DNA from 3 places in the Shewanella sp. KCT genome. Region 3 is predicted to be linked to each of the others. Evidence: predicted binding sites of a transcription regulator. Region 3 holds the regulator's gene; each other region holds the start of a gene.
What was found. Region 3 encodes NrdR, which represses ribonucleotide reductase genes. Its sites were predicted from a motif close to AAACACNANATNTNGTGTTT; they were not measured.

Region 1 (3,282 bases), on a different contig from region 3:
GGATATCGAGCAGATGCAGATGCCCTTTGCGGCGGTGGCGACCGATCTCTATACCGGCCAGGAGATCTGGTTCAAGCAGGGTAGCCTGCGTCATGCGGTGCGAGCCTCATGCTCCATGCCGGGGATCTTGCCGCCGGCGCGTATTGGCGAGCGCTGGTTGGTGGATGGCGCCGTAGTCAACCCTGTGCCCGTGTCGGTGAGCCGGGCCATGGGCGTCGATTTGGTGATTGCCGTGGATCTTAATGCCCACAGAAAGTCCCGCCATCAGCAGCTACCTGTGGCCATCTCTTCCGATGTGAAGGCCAGTCAGGCTGAGCAGGTGAAAGCCGAGAAGGAGCTGGAGAGCGGCTTCATGGATCTCCTGGCTCGGGGACGGGATTATGTCAGCGGCTTGACCGACAAGTTTTCCCTCGGTAATCGCAGTGAGCCAGGCATGTTGGCTGTGATGTCTCAGTCGATGGATATCCTGGAGCAGCGCCACAAGCGGGTGCGCCTGATGGGGGATCCGCCGGATATCCTGATCACCCCTAACGTGATGGAGATTGGCACCATGGAGTTCCACCGCGCGGGCGAGGCGATCGAGGCAGGACAAGAGGCCGTCAAGCAGGTGGCTCATATTATCCGCGCCCGTATCGATGAGCTGGAGCGTCATTAATAGCCTGAGTAATAGCCTAAGTAATAGCCTTTAGGCGTGAGTGCATAGTTGTTAGCCCTAAGGTGTCAGTCCTTATAAACAGGAGTTGTTTAAATAAACGGCTAGGATTCCCTAACGGCTTGTCTCTTTAGGATCTCTGGTTAGCAGCTCTGGCCTGGTTTTTGCTGCTTGTAGGGATATTTCTCTGCAGTAGTCGAAAAATTGACAATGAATTCAATTAGCCAGGCCATTAATGGTTCACAAGCCAATCTGATTGCCAACAGCTATGGTCTAGATACACACGGCCAAGAAGCACATGGCCCTGATACACAGGGTCAGGACACACGCGATGTCGACGGCTCATCGGCCAGTGACAAGGTGACCCTGTCAAATCAAGCCTCCAAGACGAAAACGACAGGCCCAGATATTCCCCAGGAGGCGGTATTTCTCTCGCCAAGGGCGGAGCGGGCGCAGAAGATAGAGGCGATGGCCAAAGACTTCTTTTCCAAGGGGCAGTTTGGCATCGGCGATATTCCCAAGTTAATTCAGCGTCTGCATCAGGACGGCATCTTGTCGGAAAATCAGCTTAATCGCCTGAGCCAGGCGGGCTTTGATATCCCAAGGGACGATGGCTCGCAGTCACTGCTCGACTTTATCGCCAGCCAGCGCGAGCAGCTCAAGGAGAGTAAGCCCGATAGCGTGATGATCGCCATGCTCGATGACGCCGAATCTGTGCTCAAGCAGATGGACAGCCTCGACACTCAGGGACTGAACCAGAAGGCGGCGCGGGTATCGGCACAGTTGTCTGTGTTCGTACAGGGCGATCAGGGGCTGACGCCAAGTGATAAGTCTATGTGGCAGGGGCTTAAATCTACCATGCAATTGGCGGCCGCGTCGGGAAGTTCGCAACAGGCTTCCGGGCAATTACAGCGTTATCTGGCACTATCTAAACGAATTACGTAATTTATTCACAGTTTGTCCCATTTTTATCCCGCATCTAGCTCCCTTTTCCGACTGGGTCAAGGCAAGTTTTAACGATAAGTGGCCCAGTTGGCAGTAATCTTGTGTCACAAAATTCCATCCGCAAATTAATGATCTGGATCAAGGTACTTGAGCCTAACTTGTAGCTTAATGCGCTACATATTGTGTTCATCGTCTATATTAACACTATATATGGTGTTAATTTGGCCGTTACTTGAGGAGATATTGAACAATGCCAGTGGTTATTAAGCGGGATGGTTACCGCACGCCTTTTGACGAAACAAGGATTCGAGATGCAGTGGTTGCTGCAGCAAGTTCGGCAGGTATTGATGATGTTGCCTATGCCACCGAGGTGGCCCTACAAGTACGCCAATCGGTGGCCGAACTCGAGCAGGTGGATATTCACGACCTGCAAGATGCGGTAGAAAATCAGTTGATGGAAGGTCCCTATAAGCAACTCGCCAGGGTCTATATCGAGTATCGCCATGATAGGGATATCCATCGTGAGTTGAGCAGCCGCCTCAACCGCGAGATCCGTGGCTTGGTCGAGCAGAGCAATGCGGCGCTGCTGAACGAGAACGCCAACAAAGATTCCAAGGTGATCCCCACCCAGCGTGATCTGCTGGCGGGCATTGTGGCCAAACACTATGCCACACGCCATATTCTGCCTAAGGATGTGGTGGCGGCCCATGAGTCGGGTGAGATCCATTATCACGATCTCGACTATGCGCCTTTCTTCCCCATGTTTAACTGTATGCTGATCGATCTGGCCGGCATGTTGACCCATGGTTTCAAGATGGGTAACGCCGAGATCGAGACTCCTAAGTCAATCTCGACTGCGACTGCGGTAACGGCGCAGATCATCGCCCAGGTGGCCAGCCATATCTATGGCGGCACCACCATCAACCGTATCGACGAGGTGCTCGCGCCTTTCGTCGCCAAGAGCTATGACAAGCACTATCAGGTCGCGCTGACCTGGGGGATCACAGATGCCAAGGCTTTTGCCACGGCGCAGACGGAGAAAGAGTGTCACGACGCCTTCCAGTCGCTGGAGTATGAGGTCAACACCCTGCATACAGCTAACGGCCAGACGCCTTTTGTGACTTTCGGCTTCGGCCTAGGCACCTCCTGGGAGTCGCGTCTCATCCAGTCATCCATGATGAAGGTGCGCATGACGGGCCTGGGTAAGAACCGTAAGACGGCGGTCTTCCCTAAGCTGGTCTTCGCCATTCGCGACGGCATCAACCACAAGGCGGGCGACTGCAACTATGATATCAAGCAGATGGCGCTCAAGTGTGCGTCGATGCGCATGTACCCGGATATCCTCAACTATGAACAGGTGGAAAAGGTCACCGGCTCCTTTAAGACGCCTATGGGGTGTCGCAGCTTCCTCGGTACCTACGAGGAGGAGGGCGAGCTGGTGCACGAAGGGCGTAACAACCTTGGCGTGGTCAGCCTGAACCTGCCGCGTATCGCCATCGAGGCTAAGGGCGACGAGACCCGCTTCTATCAGCTGCTGGATGAGCGTCTGGCGGTGGCCCGCCGCGCCCTGGACACTCGCATCGAGCGTCTACAAGGCGTGAAGGCGAGGGTAGCGCCAATTCTTTATATGGAAGGCGCCTGTGGCGTGCGTCTGCGTGCGGATGATGAGATCAGCGGCATCTTTA
Region 2 (3,282 bases), on a different contig from region 3:
ATCAAGGAGAACAGCTCGACCGCCTTGATCTGCTTCTTACGTATGCTCTCATCCTGCTCATACTTCACATACAGACGCTCGAACTCTGCCTGATCTTCGAAGAAGGCATCGTACAGCCCTGGGACGTCTGATGGACTGAATAGCGTGATCATGCCGCCCTGGATAAGACGTTGGTACATCAGCTTGTTCAGCTGCACCCCGTAGTCCAGGTGACGGATACGGTTATCTTCGACGCCGCGGTTGTTCTTAAGTACCAGCAGAGACTCAACTTCCAGGTGCCACATAGGGTAGAAGAGGGTCGCCGCACCGCCGCGCACGCCACCTTGTGAGCAAGATTTCACCGCCGTCTGGAAATACTTATAGAAAGGCAGACAACCTGTGTGGAATGCCTCGCCGCCGCGAATTGGGCTACCCAGCGCGCGAATACGACCTGCGTTGACCCCTATGCCGGCACGTTGCGACACATACTTCACGATAGAAGAGGCGGTCGCATTGATTGAGTCTAAGCTGTCGCCACATTCGATCAGCACGCAAGAGCTAAACTGACGTGTTGGTGTACGCACACCAGACATGATAGGTGTCGGTAGCGAGATCTTAAAGGTCGAGGTCGCGTCATAGAAATCTTTAACGTACTGAAGACGCGTCTCTTTCGGGTAGTTGGCGAACAGACAAGCCGCTACCAGAATATAGAGGAACTGCGCACTCTCGTAGACTTCGTGAGTCACACGGTTTTGAACCAGGTACTTACCTTCTAACTGCTTAACCGCAGCATAAGAGAAGTTCATGTCGCGCCAGTGGTCGATATAGCTGTCGAGCGTGTCTAACTCCTCGCGGCTATAGTCGTTCAGAATATGCGTGTCATATTTACCCAGCTCAACCAACTTCACCACATGGTCGTAAAGCGAAGGCGGCTCAAACTGGCCGAAGGCTTTCTTACGCAGGTGGAAGATGGCCAGACGTGCAGAGAGGAATTGATAGTCTGGTGACTCTGGCGAGATAAGGTCGGCAGCGGCCTTAATTATGGTTTCGTGGATCGCTTCAGTTGGAATTCCATCATAAAACTGAAGGTGTGAACGTAATTCGACTTCCGATACTGAGACGTTATTCAGTCCTTTGGCCGCCCAAGTGATCACTCGGTGGATCTTATCGAGATCGATGGTTTCACGTTCGCCACTGCGCTTCGTGACTTGCATATTGCTGTTCATTGAAGATAAGCCTTGAATTAAATATCGCTGGGAGGGAAAACTCCACCCTACGTTTCCATGTAAAAACAATCGAAGATGTTAAAAAAAGTACCTGAGCACTACTGCAGTTCTAGTGGCTTCGACCGCCGCCCATACACAAGATATGGTGTTTTTTCTTTTATAGGATACAAGATAGTGAGGTTGGTGGGATATTGCAAGCGGGTTTTTAGGGGACAAGTTGTGGATATCTTGGGGGTAAACCAAAGGGTTAGTAATGGCTTACCTTTAACCCTTGTTTTCAATTATGATAGCACCGGCGGGTCAAGTTTTAGGCGACTGATTCTCCCTATCATGAAAGCTAAAATATTGGCCAGATCCTGAGGATCTTTTGGCGCCGAAAAAGGATCGCGATCTCAGCCTGGACGACTTTTTACTGACGTGTCACACGCCCTAGCACCAGAGCGCGTGACGCATCTCATTTAATCGTGACTTAACCGCTACTTATGCACGATTTAACTGCGACTTAGCCCTGTCTTAGGAGTTCAAGCACGGATACCGGGGTGTCGAAGCCAAAGTCGTGGGGCCAGAGGTGCGCCTGATCATTGTTTCCAATATAACCCCAATGGGCAATGCCCCCCAGCATGTCGCTATTGCGGGCCGCTTCGAGGTCGCGCTTAGCATCACCTAGGTAGAGAATTCCCTGGCAGCTGACGCCAATTTGCGACGCTGCCAAACGCATGGGCGCAGGATGGGGTTTACTCTGAGTGGTGGAGTCGCCGCTGATGATGGCCGGCATCTTGTTGGCTAAGGCAAGCCTGTGCAGCAAAGGCCGCGCAAAGCGCGCCGCCTTATTGGTGACGACACCGAAGGGAATGCGTTGCTCGCTGAGGTGCTCGAGCAGGGGACTCATGCCATCAAACAGCTTGGCCTCTTGGCCGTTAACATTATGGTAGTGCTCAAGCAGCGCCTGCTGGATTGCCGCTTTTTCCTCATCATTAAGATGAGGCTGGGCGGCGCTAACTAACGCCAGGCTGCCATGGGACGCGGCAAAGCGAATATCTTCAAGATGTTGGCTCGGCAGCCCAAAGTCTTTTAGCGCCAAGTTAAGCGCCAGCACGAGATCGGGCGCCGTATCCACTAGGGTGCCATCGAGATCAAACAGCACACCTTTTATTGGCCTAGTCGCAGTTCGCGTACCATCAATCGTTTCAGCGTTAGCACCTGGCACGATTTGATCAGTCATCCTGCTTAACCGTGGCGATCATATAGTTGACATCTAGCGACTTGGTGTAGCGGAAAATCTCCGTCAGCGGATTGTAGGTGATGCCGGTCGCATCGACGCACTCGAGATCTACCGCATCCGCCATGCCAATAAGTTCGGCAGGCTTGATGTACTTCTTATGATCGTGGGTGCCTACCGGTAGCATCTTAAGCAGGTACTCGGCGCCAATCACAGTCTCTACATAGGCTCTGATGTTGCGGTTAATGGTCGAGAAGAACACATAGCCGCCAGGCTTAACCATGTCGCTACAGGCCTTGATAACAGAGGCAGGGTCGGGCACATGCTCGAGCATCTCCATGCAGGTGACCACATCATAGTGGCCCTGATGACTGTCTCTGTGATGCTCTGCCGTGTCCTGGATATAGTTGATCTCGACACCCATCTCTAAGGCGTGAAGTTTCGCGACATCGAGGGGCTCGGCGCCCATGTCCAGCCCATCTACCTTGGCGCCAAGACGTGCCATGCTCTCAGAGAGAATACCGCCGCCACAGCCGACATCCAGCACACGCTTACCAAACAGACCGCCGACGGCTTGATCGATATAGTTCAGTCTCAGGGGATTGAGCTTATGGATGGGTTTAAATTCTCCTTCGGGGTCCCACCAAGTGGCAGCCATCTTCTCAAACTTAGCTATTTCTTGTGGATCGACATTGGCATTATTAGTCTCAGAAAAATTTGTCTCAGAAAGGTTAGACACGGAGAGTCCTCTGAAGGGAATAAATGATGTAGCTATTATACCCATCGCCTTAGATAAACAAAGGAGAACCCGGCGAAAATGTCTGCTTTGTCATCAGATTGCTGTTAAAGCGCTCATCT
Region 3 (3,282 bases):
ATCGCATCGGAGAACTACACCTCTCCTCGCGTGATGGAGGCTCAAGGTTCTCAGCTGACTAACAAGTACGCCGAAGGCTATCCTGGCAAGCGTTACTACGGTGGTTGTGAACATGTCGACATCGTTGAGAACCTGGCCATCGAACGCGCCAAGGAACTCTTTGGTGCGACCTATGCTAACGTTCAGCCTCACTCCGGCTCACAGGCTAACAGCGCAGTCTACATGGCGCTACTGCAACCAGGCGATACCGTACTGGGTATGAACCTGGCTCACGGCGGTCACCTGACGCACGGCTCTCCAGTAAACTTCTCTGGCAAGCTATACAACATAGTGCCTTACGGTATCGACGAGTCTGGCAAGATCGACTACGACGAGATGGAGCGTCTGGCTGTAGAGCACAAGCCTAAGATGATGATCGGTGGTTTCTCTGCCTATTCTGGTATCGTCGACTGGGCGCGCATGCGTGAAATCGCCGACAAGATTGGCGCTTACCTGTTTGTCGATATGGCGCACGTTGCAGGCCTTATCGCTGCCGGTGTCTATCCTAACCCAGTGCCACACGCACACGTGGTGACTTCTACTACTCATAAGACCCTAGCCGGTCCTCGCGGCGGTATTATCCTGTCTGCGGCGAACGATGAAGACCTGTACAAGAAGCTGAACTCTGCGGTATTCCCAGGTGGTCAGGGGGGCCCATTGATGCACGTTATCGCCGGTAAGGCGGTAGCCTTCAAGGAAGCACTATCTCCTGAGTTCAAAGAATATCAACAGCAGGTAGTGGTTAACGCTAAGGCGATGGCTAACACCTTCATCGAGCGCGGTTTCGATGTGGTTTCTGGCGGCACCGAAAACCACCTGTTCCTGCTGGATCTGATCGCTAAAGATATCACAGGTAAAGATGCCGATGCGGCGCTGGGCCGTGCCAACATCACGGTAAATAAGAACTCAGTACCTAACGACCCACGTTCACCTTTCGTGACCTCGGGTCTGCGTATCGGTTCTCCAGCCATCACACGTCGTGGCTTCAAAGAAGCCGAAGCGGTTGAGCTGACCAACTGGATCTGTGATGTGTTAGATGACATCAACAACGAAGCCACTATCGAACGCGTGAAGAACCAGGTGCTTGAATTGTGCGCTAAGTTCCCTGTTTACGGTTAACCTTAAGGGGTAAATCGGGTAAACTCCGATGGCCGCTACTGATTTAACATTGGTAGCGGCCATTTTTGTATCTATTTCAAGGGAAAGCTCCCCAAGATACCGATTAGCATTTGCTGGAGGCTCAATGCATTGTCCGTTTTGCAGCGCAACAGACACTAAGGTGATCGATTCTCGTCTGGTGGCCGATGGTCATCAGGTGCGTCGTCGCCGCGAGTGTCTGCTTTGCCACGAGAGATTTACCACCTTCGAAGGCGCCGAACTGGTGATGCCGCGTGTGGTTAAACAAGATGGTAGCCGCCAACCCTTCGACGAAGACAAGCTGCGTGGCGGTATGCTGAGGGCGGTAGAGAAGCGCCCTGTGTCGATGGACCAAATAGAGCAGGCGCTCAGCAAGATCAAATCGACCCTAAGAGCCACGGGCGAGCGTGAAGTGACTTCTAAGATGATAGGTAACCTGATGATGGATCACCTGGTCAACCTCGACAAGGTGGCCTATATCCGCTTCGCCTCGGTGTACCGCGCCTTCGAAGATGTTTCCGAATTTGGCGAGGCGATTGCCAAGTTGCAAAACGATAAGAGCAAAGCGGGCAAGTCGTAATCGATGTGTATCGGGCTTCCCCAATTATTCTCAAGAGATGGCGACGAGCATGGCCTGGTCCAAATTTGATTCCCAGATGATGGCGCGCGCCATCCAGTTGGCCCGCAAGGGCCAGTACACCACCCGTCCCAATCCGAATGTCGGCTGTGTAATAGTCCAAGGGGAAACCCTGGTTGGTGAAGGTTTTCATATCGCCGCCGGTGGCCCTCACGCCGAGGTGCATGCCCTGCGCATGGCCGGCGATAAGGCCAAAGGCGCTACCGCTTATGTGACCCTGGAGCCTTGCAGCCATTATGGGCGAACACCGCCCTGCGCCGAGGCGCTGATCAAGGCTCAAGTGGCCCGCGTGGTGGTGGCGGTAGCCGATCCCAACCCACAAGTTTCTGGCCGTGGCATCAAGATGCTCCAAGATACCGGCATTCAGGTCGAGGTTGGCCTTCACCAGGAAGAGGCCGCCGCCCTCAACCCAGGCTTCATGAAGCGGATGCGTACCGGCCTGCCTTGGGTCGGCATCAAGCTGGCTGCGAGCCTGGATGGCAAGACGGCGCTCGCTAACGGCGTCTCTAAGTGGATCACAGGCCCAGAGGCGCGCCGTGACGTGCAGCGTATGCGTGCCCGTTTCGATGCCGTCGTGACCGGCATAGAGACGGTTCTGGCCGACGACCCTAGCCTGAATGTACGTCATCAGGAGCTAGGTAGCCTGGGCGAGCAGTTAACCGAGGCGGATATTCGTCAGCCACTTCGCGTGGTGCTCGACTCCCGTGCGCGCCTCGGCGCCAAGGCCAAGCTGTTTGAGACACAATCCCCCGTGCTGCTGGTGAGCTGTCAGCCCTATCCCGAGGCCGTGGCGAGCGCCTGGCCCGAGCAGGTGAGTCAGTTGCAACTGCCAAGCGACAATGGGCAGGTGCCGCTAAAGGCGCTGCTGGAACATCTGGGATCTCAGCTTAACAGCGTGATGGTCGAGGCCGGGGCGACCCTGGCCGGCGCCTTCATGGCGCAAGGGCTGGCGGACGAGCTGGTGCTGTATCAGGCGCCGAAAATCTTAGGCGGCCATGGCCGTAACCTGCTGGCATTGCCGGACTATACTGAGATGGCACAGCTGCCTAGCCTCAAGCTTTGCGACGAGCGTGCTATCGGGGCCGACAGACGCCTCACCTTTCAATTGAGTCACAATCATTTACCGAGCGATAAAGAGTAGTTAGTCATGTTTACTGGGATCATCGAGGCTGTTGGCAGCCTGAGAAAAATTGAGCGTCGCGGCGATGATATTCGCCTGACGGTGGCTAGCGGCAAGCTGGACTTAAGTGACGTCAAACTCGGTGACAGTATCGCCACCAATGGCGTGTGTCTGACCGTGGTGGAGCAGATGGCCGATGGCTATGTGGCCGATATCTCAGCCGAAACCGTGGCCCTTACCGGCTTTGCCCATTATCAGGTGGGACAGAAGGTCAATCTGGAAAAGGCGGTGACGCCCACGACCCGCCTCGGCGGTCATATGGTGAGCGGTCACGTCGACGGTGTGGCCA

Region 1: nrdD (anaerobic ribonucleoside-triphosphate reductase) is a predicted target of NrdR. The motif match lies at 1,797-1,816, and genes of this name have one in related genera.
Region 2: nrdA (class 1a ribonucleoside-diphosphate reductase subunit alpha) is a predicted target of NrdR. The motif match lies at 1,337-1,356, and genes of this name have one in related genera.

Annotation. Positions count from the first base shown of each region.
Region 1 covers NZ_LVDJ01000003.1:344,644-347,925, forward strand. The annotation lists gene rssA (patatin-like phospholipase RssA) at 1-655, shown strand, start outside; gene AYI87_RS06420 (hypothetical protein) at 863-1,597, shown strand; gene nrdD (anaerobic ribonucleoside-triphosphate reductase) at 1,848-3,282, shown strand, end outside.
Region 2 covers NZ_LVDJ01000001.1:560,259-563,540, forward strand. The annotation lists gene nrdA (class 1a ribonucleoside-diphosphate reductase subunit alpha) at 1-1,205, opposite strand, end outside; gene AYI87_RS02480 (HAD family hydrolase) at 1,708-2,427, opposite strand; gene ubiG (bifunctional 2-polyprenyl-6-hydroxyphenol methylase/3-demethylubiquinol 3-O-methyltransferase UbiG) at 2,420-3,208, opposite strand.
Region 3 covers NZ_LVDJ01000010.1:60,186-63,467, forward strand. The annotation lists gene glyA (serine hydroxymethyltransferase) at 1-1,158, shown strand, start outside; gene nrdR (transcriptional regulator NrdR) at 1,283-1,756, shown strand; gene ribD (bifunctional diaminohydroxyphosphoribosylaminopyrimidine deaminase/5-amino-6-(5-phosphoribosylamino)uracil reductase RibD) at 1,794-2,954, shown strand; gene AYI87_RS14520 (riboflavin synthase) at 2,961-3,282, shown strand, end outside.